2 regions of the Blautia sp. SF-50 genome follow, and region 2 is predicted to be linked to the other one. Evidence: riboswitches for the same ligand, from Rfam matches in the RefSeq annotation. Region 2 holds a riboswitch; the other holds the start of a gene.
What was found. A riboswitch is a leader RNA that binds a small molecule or an ion and turns the genes downstream of it on or off. The one in region 2 is predicted to bind ZMP and ZTP.
Positions count from the first base shown of each region.

Region 1: it holds a riboswitch for ZMP and ZTP, as region 2 does, so the genes downstream of both, BLP57_RS10170 (IMP cyclohydrolase) here and BLP57_RS00680 (formate--tetrahydrofolate ligase) in region 2, are expected to answer to the same signal.

Region 1 covers NZ_FMUW01000014.1:44,825-49,151, reverse strand. The annotation lists tRNA gene BLP57_RS10180 (tRNA-Gly) at 134-206, shown strand; gene BLP57_RS10175 (phosphoribosylaminoimidazolecarboxamide formyltransferase) at 372-1,556, opposite strand; gene BLP57_RS10170 (IMP cyclohydrolase) at 1,595-2,308, opposite strand; ZMP/ZTP riboswitch at 2,395-2,476, opposite strand; gene BLP57_RS10165 (peptidoglycan recognition protein family protein) at 2,574-3,290, opposite strand; gene guaB (IMP dehydrogenase) at 3,403-4,327, opposite strand, start outside.
Region 2 covers NZ_FMUW01000001.1:141,446-145,772, reverse strand. The annotation lists gene BLP57_RS00695 (4Fe-4S binding protein) at 1-112, shown strand, start outside; gene BLP57_RS00690 (helix-turn-helix domain-containing protein) at 176-904, opposite strand; gene BLP57_RS00685 (sodium-dependent transporter) at 1,126-2,526, shown strand; ZMP/ZTP riboswitch at 2,767-2,848, shown strand; gene BLP57_RS00680 (formate--tetrahydrofolate ligase) at 2,922-4,327, shown strand, end outside.

The DNA of each region.
Region 1 (4,327 bases), on a different contig from region 2:
TCAGATGTCTGGAATAAACTTTATATGTTGTATATAATTTCAAAAAAATTCCAAAAAACATTTGACAGAATATAAAATCTATGCTAATATATGTCTTGTCGCTGAGGGAAATACTTGAAGCGATAAGACATATGCGATAGTGGCGTAGTTGGTAACGCGCGACCTTGCCAAGGTCGAGACCGCGGGTTCGAGCCCCGTCTATCGCTCTTCAGAACTCTGAGTTTTTCAGAGTTCTTTTTTTATTTTTAAAACTATCCTTTTTCGATCAAAAAGTCCCGAGTCTGATCTCTTTTTTCCAGAAATTCAGATTCGGGACTTTATATTTTTTATCTTTTATTTCAGCTGCATATCATGGCCAAGGCATGCATCTTTTAGTGGTGGAAAAGGCGGATTCCTGTAAATGCCATCACCATTCCATACTTATTACATGTATCGATAACTGCGTCATCACGTACAGATCCACCCGGCTCTGCAATATATTTTACACCGCTCTTATATGCGCGCTCGATATTATCACTGAATGGGAAGAATGCATCGGATCCCAGTGTCACGCCGGTAAGACCATCCAGCCATGCTCTCTTCTCTTCTTTTGTGAACACTTCCGGCTTCTCTGAGAATGTCTTTTCCCATGCACCATCTGCAAGGACATCCATATATTCCTCACCAATGTAAACATCAATGGCATTATCTCTCTCCGCACGTGTGATCGTGTCTTTAAACGGAAGCTCCAGTACCTTCGGGCACTGACGGAGGTACCAGTTATCTGCTTTCTGGCCTGCAAGGCGTGTACAATGTACACGGGACTGCTGTCCTGCACCAACGCCGATAGCCTGTCCATCCTTAACAAAGCATACGGAATTGGACTGTGTATATTTCAGGATGATCAGAGAAACCTGCATATCTCTCTTGGCTTCTTCCGTAAGCTCTTTATTCTCTGTTACAATATTGGAGATCAGCGCATCATCAATTGCCAGCTCCTGGCGGCCCTGCTCAAAGGTGACTCCAAATACCTGTTTGTGCTCCAAAGGTTCCGGTACATAGTTTTCATCGATCTGGATCACATTGTAATTGCCTTTTTTCTTCTGCTTCAGAATTTCAAGAGCCTCCTCTGTATATCCAGGTGCGATCACACCATCAGAAACCTCTCTCTTGATCAGCATTGCGGTATCTTTGTCGCAGACATCAGAAAGAGAAATGAAATCACCAAATGATGACATACGATCTGCACCTCTTGCTCTTGCATACGCACATGCAAGCGGGGAAAAATTCTTCCAGTCCATATCATCTACCCAGTAGATCTTTGCCAGTGTCTCATTCAGCGGAAGTCCGATGGAAGCACCTGCCGGAGATACATGCTTAAATGAAGTTGCTGCCGGAAGTCCGGTTGCTTTCTTAAGGTCACGTACCAGCTGCCAGCCATTAAAGGCATCCAGGAAGTTGATGTATCCTGGTCTTCCGGAGAGTACCTGGATCGGAAGCTCACTTCCATCTGCCATATAGATCTTTGATGGTTTCTGATTTGGGTTACATCCGTATTTTAACTGTAATTCTTTCATGAAAAAGCTCCTCCGTTCTCTGTGATATCCCTATTTTCTTATTTATTCTTGTTTACGATCCTAGATTCATAATTTCCTGTCTCAATGTCAATAAAACGAACAAAGAGAGAAACTTTATTATCCTGGTTCAGGCTCTTCCAGAGGAGATCCGCAAACTCATCAATATCGTTTGGGATCTCTACCAGCTTCGGCTCTCCCTCGAAACTTGGAAGTGGATTTCCATCGCATTTATAAGTATGGATAAAACGTCCCTGCCCTGCTGCCGCATTCTCGTAGGCAAATGTATAACGAAGACAGGAATCCGGATTTCCGTTATTGCTCTTTAAAATAGACACCGCATAATTGAATTTACCGTTTTCAACATGAAGAACACCCGAAATACGAGGTGTATAGTTCGGCGCATCCGGCTCAAACTCTCTGCTGCGAAGAGACTGTTCAAAGGTGAGCTGTCTGTCCATTCCCTCATAGATCGTATCTGTCTGATCACCGTTTGTTACGATGGTCTTATTTCCAAGGACACGTACCGGTGCATAAATGATCAGGCTCGGGTCTGTAAGCTTGGATGGATCAAAAGCCTGTGTACGAATTCCTTCCCCATCCTCAACAAAAATACGGTTTCTGCTGTTCTCGCTTCTTCCCATAATAAAATATGCAGTAACTGCATGTTTCCCGTCAGCGGAACGTCCGATCACAATTCCTCTTCCCGGATAGGAATTTTCTTTCAGTTCTTTTTCAAGTGAAAATGTCGTCATTTTTCACAGTCCTCCTTGTCTAATGTAAGGCCCGGGGCTTATCCCAGGATATGAACGGTAACAAAAAACCGCCTGGACACCCCTTATCAGGCTGCCCAGGCGGTCGGCTTCTCACTTCACTGCACTCCCTGTAGGTAATCCTACTTTCCGCCAGTCATGCAGCTTCTGCTGTTATACTACAATACTTCTTCTTAATTTTCAAGCCCCTATTTTCAGAAATTATTTTTCCAGACTTCTTGTTGCTCACAAAATAAACAATAACACTTTATTTCCCCTGTAATGCATAATCTGTCTGGATCTGTGCTGCAATGTCTGATTTCATCTGGATCCATGCATCGGGATTTTCCACGTAATACTTCGGACAGTCTTTACCTGTGACATCATAATGACGGATCACCTGATCCGAAGTCAGTCCAAAGCGTGTACAAAGCCACGCTGTCAGCTTTACCGCCGAATCATAGGTTGCTGTATTAAACTGCCCTGTTTCATCCGGATGGCAGCATTCAATGGATATGGTATCTACATTTCTGGAATTTGTGGCATAGGATATTTCCGAAGTGGGAATACATTGTACCACTTCTCCCTCCAACCCTATCACAAAATGACTGCTGACTTTGTTGTCCTGCGTTGTCGCAAGATTTTCAAAATAATTCCGATTGGATACGGCAGTAGATCCCGGATTGGCCGTATAATGAATGGCTATATAATTTACCTGTTCCATAGAAATCTGTGGTCTGGAATAGGAATTCGGTGTCAGAAGCTCCACATCAATAAAAGGTGCTCCTTCTGCCTGCCATTGTTCCGGTCCGCCATTTCCGCTGGCATTCCCGGATATTTCTTCCTGTCCGGACTGAGTTTCACTCTGTTCCATGCGCATCTCAAAAAATGCGTATCCTAACGCACACGCAGCAAAAGCAACGATCACAATGATACATATCAGCACAATCCTCTGCAGGATCTTGATCGGGTTCTTTTTTCTCAAAGACTTCTTTTTTCTTCTGGAAGACCCGGAGGAAGTTTTCTTTACGGAAACAGGCCGCCCGCTATGGGACGGCCTGGGTGACTTTTTACCGGTCTTACCTTTTTTTCCTTTATTATTCATCTACACTGTAGTTTGGAGCCTCTTTTGTAATGTGGATGTCATGTGGATGTGACTCTTTAAGAGATGCAGCTGAAATCTTGATGAATCTGCCTGTTGTCTTAAGCTTCTCAATATTTTCTGCTCCACAGTAACCCATACCGGATCTTAAACCACCGATCAGCTGGAATACGGTATCCTCAACGTGTCCTTTATACGCAACACGACCCTCAACACCCTCCGGCACAAGCTTCTTTGCATTCTCCTGGAAATAACGATCCTTGCTGCCATTCTCCATAGCTGCGATAGATCCCATTCCACGATATACTTTATATTTTCTTCCCTGATAAAGCTCGAATGTTCCCGGGCTCTCGTCGCATCCTGCGAACATGCTTCCCATCATGCAGACATTGGCACCTGCTGCGATGGCCTTGGTGATATCTCCGGAATATTTGATACCGCCGTCTGCAATGATCGGGATTCCGTAGCTGTTAGCCACTTCATAACAATCCATAACTGCAGTAACCTGCGGAACACCAATACCTGCAACAACACGTGTTGTACAGATAGATCCCGGTCCGATACCAACTTTAACTGCATCTACTCCAGCCTCGATCAGAGCCTTGGTAGCTTCGCCTGTTGCAACATTACCTGCGATTACCTGAAGCTCCGGATATGTTGCCTTGATCTCGCGGACTGCTTTTAAAATGTTTTCTGAATGACCATGTGCAGAATCAATTACGATCACATCTACATTAGCCTTCACAAGCGCATCAACACGTGCAAGCACATTTGCTGTGATGCCAACCGCAGCACCACAGAGAAGTCTTCCCTGTGCATCCTTGGCTGCAAGCGGATACTTGATCTGTTTCTCGATATCCTTGATGGTAATGAGTCCTTTTAAATTAAAGTCATCATCTACAATGGGTAATTTCTCCTTA
Region 2 (4,327 bases):
GGAGGTCGATCCGACGGAAAATCCCAACAGTGCAGAGTGCATCCGATGTGGAAGATGTAAAAAGATATGTCCGACACAGGCAATCCGGTGTGGGTTTGCAAGCAAACCCTGATACAGAAAAATACGAAAACGGTACAGCTTATAAAATATAAGGTGTACCGTTTTTTGCAGAAAACTACTTTTCCATATTATCTATCAGTAACATATTCAGCTGTTCCCAGCGCTTCAGATCTTTTTTTGTAAAAAGCAGCTGGTGGCGGAACGCTTCGGTAAGCTCCTGTGGTTTTAAAGTGATCACACATTTGAATGCGCAGGGCATCAGATCCGCACTGGAAATCCCACACAAAAGTCCTGTTGTAAAATCTCGAAGCTCCAGAGGATTAAAAATGTACAGGAGATCTTCTTCCAGTGGGTTATACTGATTTACAAAGGAAAAACGGATCAGCATATCACTGTAAAGAACTTTTCCGGTGTAAAAAATCTCACTGCTTCTTCCGTTGGCAGAAACAGAACAGATCGTTAAGGTTGCTTCGTATTTTCCGGATTCGCCTTTTTTTTCATAAATATCGATGACGCCATCCTTCGTACGCTGATAGCGTCCATCGTAAAAGTAAAAATATAGTCGCTGTGCCTGAAAAAATGGGCTTTTTTGTCCTTTTCCCAGTGCATTGGACGGTTTACTGGCTGTTTCAGGAAGACCAGTGGTAAGCTGGGACATAGATACCTGGAGAATCTGGCTGATCTCATATAAAGTTTCGATATCAACGGAGATATCTCCATTTTCATATTTGCATACGGTAGCTCGACTTTTATGGATGGCATCTGCCAGATCCTGCAGAGTCATCTTTCCGGCTTTTCGGTATTTTCTTATTTGTTCACCTACATAACAGGTAAAATTACTCATTTTGTTTCCTCATACTATCTATTTTTCTTATTAATTTTTATTGTATACGATTATATCGGAAAAACCGGTATTTTGTAAAGTAGTAAGAAACTTTTTTGAAATAAAATTTCGTAAAAAGAAACTTCTGCCATTTGCACTTATCTTTATTTAAGGTAAGATATGGCTGTTAGGCTGAAGGTTTCAACCTATATCAAATATATATTTGAAGAGGGGAAATTGAAATGAAAGAAAAAGGAAGTAGCTTTTCCGGCTCAATAGGCTTTGTCCTGGCGGCAGCCGGAAGTGCAGTAGGAGTTGGAAATATCTGGAGATTTCCATATCTCTGTGCCAAAGATGGCGGAGGACTTTTCCTGCTGGTTTATCTGGTACTGGTACTGACTTTTGGATTTGTACTGTTGACAACGGATGTAGCACTTGGGAGAAAGACAAAGAAAAATGCATTGAGGGCTTTTGAATCTCTTGATCCAAAGTGGAAATTTTTAGGACATTTAACGTTTATGGTTCCGGCATTGATCATGACCTATTATTCTGTTATCGGTGGATGGATTGTAAAATATTTTTTTACTTATATTATTTCTGATGGGAAAGATGCGGCTTCAGATGTATACTTTACATCATTTATTACATCAGATATTGCACCTGTTGTATTTATGCTGATCTTTCTGGCATTGACTGCCTGGATCGTATTTCGTGGTGTGGAAAAGGGAATCGAAAAGTTTTCCAGGATCATTATGCCGGGGCTGATTCTTCTGATCGTGATCATTGCCATTTTTTCACTGACACTGTCCCATACTGATACGGATGGAACTGTCCGCACCGGTATGCAGGGGCTGGCTGTTTACCTCAAACCGGATTTTCATGGATTGACGGTAAAACGCTTCCTGGAGATCCTTCTGGATGCGATGAGCCAGTTATTCTTTTCCTTAAGTGTATCTATGGGAATCATGATTACATATGGTTCTTATGTGAAAAATGAAGTTAATTTAAATAAAGCAACAAATCAGATTGAGATCTTTGATACCGGCGTTGCGTTTCTTGCAGGAATGATGATCATACCGGCTGTTTTTGTATTTCTCGGAAAGGATGGAATGGCTTCCGGCCCAAGCCTGATATTTATCTCACTGCCAAAGGTTTTTGATGCCATGGGAGTATTTGGCCGTCCGGTGGCAATTGCATTTTTCCTGATGATGGGATTTGCGGCACTGACTTCCTGCGTGTCTGTCATGGAGACACTGGTTGCAAACTGCATGGAACTTTATCATAAACCACGTAAGAAAATGTGTGGTGCTGTCGGAATTTATTCTCTTGTTACAGCAGTACTGATCTGCCTTGGTTATAACAAACTGTATTTTGAACTTAAACTGCCAAATGGTTCCGTTGGACAGCTTCTGGATGTGATGGATTATATCAGCAACAGTTTTCTGATGCCGTTTATCTCACTTTTGACAAGCATTCTGATCGGCTGGGTGATCGGCCCTGACTGGATCATAGGAGAAGTGGAACGAAATGGGGAACACTTCAAACGGGCAGGGTTATATCGCTTTATGATCCGTTATGTAGTGCCGGTTGTAATGCTGATATTATTCCTGGTATCTACAGGATTTGCAGATTTGATTTCATAAGTGTGGTAATATGTTTATGGCGTCTGGACAGTCGCATTAACGGATGACCAGTACAAGATACGATTAAATAACAGAGGATTTGATGAAAAAAGATATGTACGAATGTTGGAGAGAAAACTAATACATAGAACGGAAATGATTCAGAAAATTAGACTTAGCTCACTTTAAAAGTGAAAAAATAATTTGATAATTTCTTGACAAGTACTAATAAATATGTTAGTATTCAATCATCAAATTAATAAAGTCTTCGGTGACTGACGGAGTTGTGGGATAACCACGAGGGAGCCGGAGATTCGATGAGTCGACCGTCTGGGCAGTATTTGAAAAACTTCAGATACTGCTCTTTTTTATGGGATAAAAGATGCAGACGGTTGCAGCGGAGAAAGGAGAACATTATGGGATTTAAAAGTGACATCGAGATTGCACAGGAGTGCACAATGGAGCCAATTACCAAGATTGCAGAGAAAGCAGGTATTGATGACAAATATCTGGAGCAGTATGGTAAATACAAAGCAAAGATCGACTATAATCTTCTGAAAGAAACAGACAAAAAAGACGGAAAGCTGATCCTGGTAACAGCCATCAACCCGACACCGGCAGGTGAGGGAAAAACTACGACAACCGTAGGTCTTGCAGATGGAATGCAGAGACTTGGAAAAAATGTTATGGTAGCTCTTCGTGAGCCATCCCTGGGACCGGTATTTGGTGTCAAAGGTGGTGCGGCAGGCGGCGGCTATGCACAGGTAGTTCCGATGGAGGATATCAACCTTCATTTTACCGGTGATTTCCATGCAATCGGTGCGGCAAACAACCTTCTTGCAGCAATGATCGACAACCATATTTTCCAGGGTAATGAACTGAACATCGACCCGAGAAAGATCACCTGGAGACGATGCGTGGACATGAACGACCGTCAGCTTCGTAATGTAGTAGACGGACTTGGCGGAAGAACAAACGGTATGCCGCGTGAAGACGGATATGACATCACTGTAGCATCTGAGATTATGGCAGTTCTCTGTCTGGCAAGTGATATCAAAGATCTGAAAGAGAGACTTTCCAGAATCATCATCGGATATACTTACGGTAAGGTTGCTGAGCAGAAACCGGTAACAGCAGGAGACCTCCACGCAGAGGGTGCTATGACAGCACTTCTGAAGGATGCCCTGAAACCAAACCTTGTTCAGACACTGGAGCATGTTCCGGCGATCGTTCATGGCGGACCATTCGCAAATATCGCTCACGGATGTAACTCCGTAACCGCTACAAAGATGGCTATGAAGCTTGCTGATTATGCCATCACAGAGGCTGGATTCGGTGCTGATCTTGGAGCTGAGAAATTCCTGGATATCAAGTGCCGTATGGCAGGTCTTACACCAAGTGCCGTTGTTATCGTAGCAACCGTACGTGCTCTGAAATATAATGGTGGCGTTGCAAAAGCAGATCTTAACAATGAGAACCTTGAGGCTCTTGAAAAGGGTATCCCGAACCTTCTGAAGCATGTAAGCAATATCAAAAATGTATACAAGCTTCCATGTGTGGTAGCTATTAACGCATTCCCGACCGATACCAAGGCAGAGCTTGATTTTGTGGAAGCAAAATGCAAGGAGCTTGGCGTAAACGTAGCACTTTCCGAGGTATGGGCAAAAGGTGGCGAAGGCGGAATCAAGCTTGCTGAGGAAGTGATCCGTCTTGTTGAAGAGCCGAATGATTTCACATATGCTTATGAACTGGAAGGCTCCATCGAGGACAAACTGAACCAGATCGTACAGAAGGTTTATGGTGGAAAGAAAGTGGTTCTTAC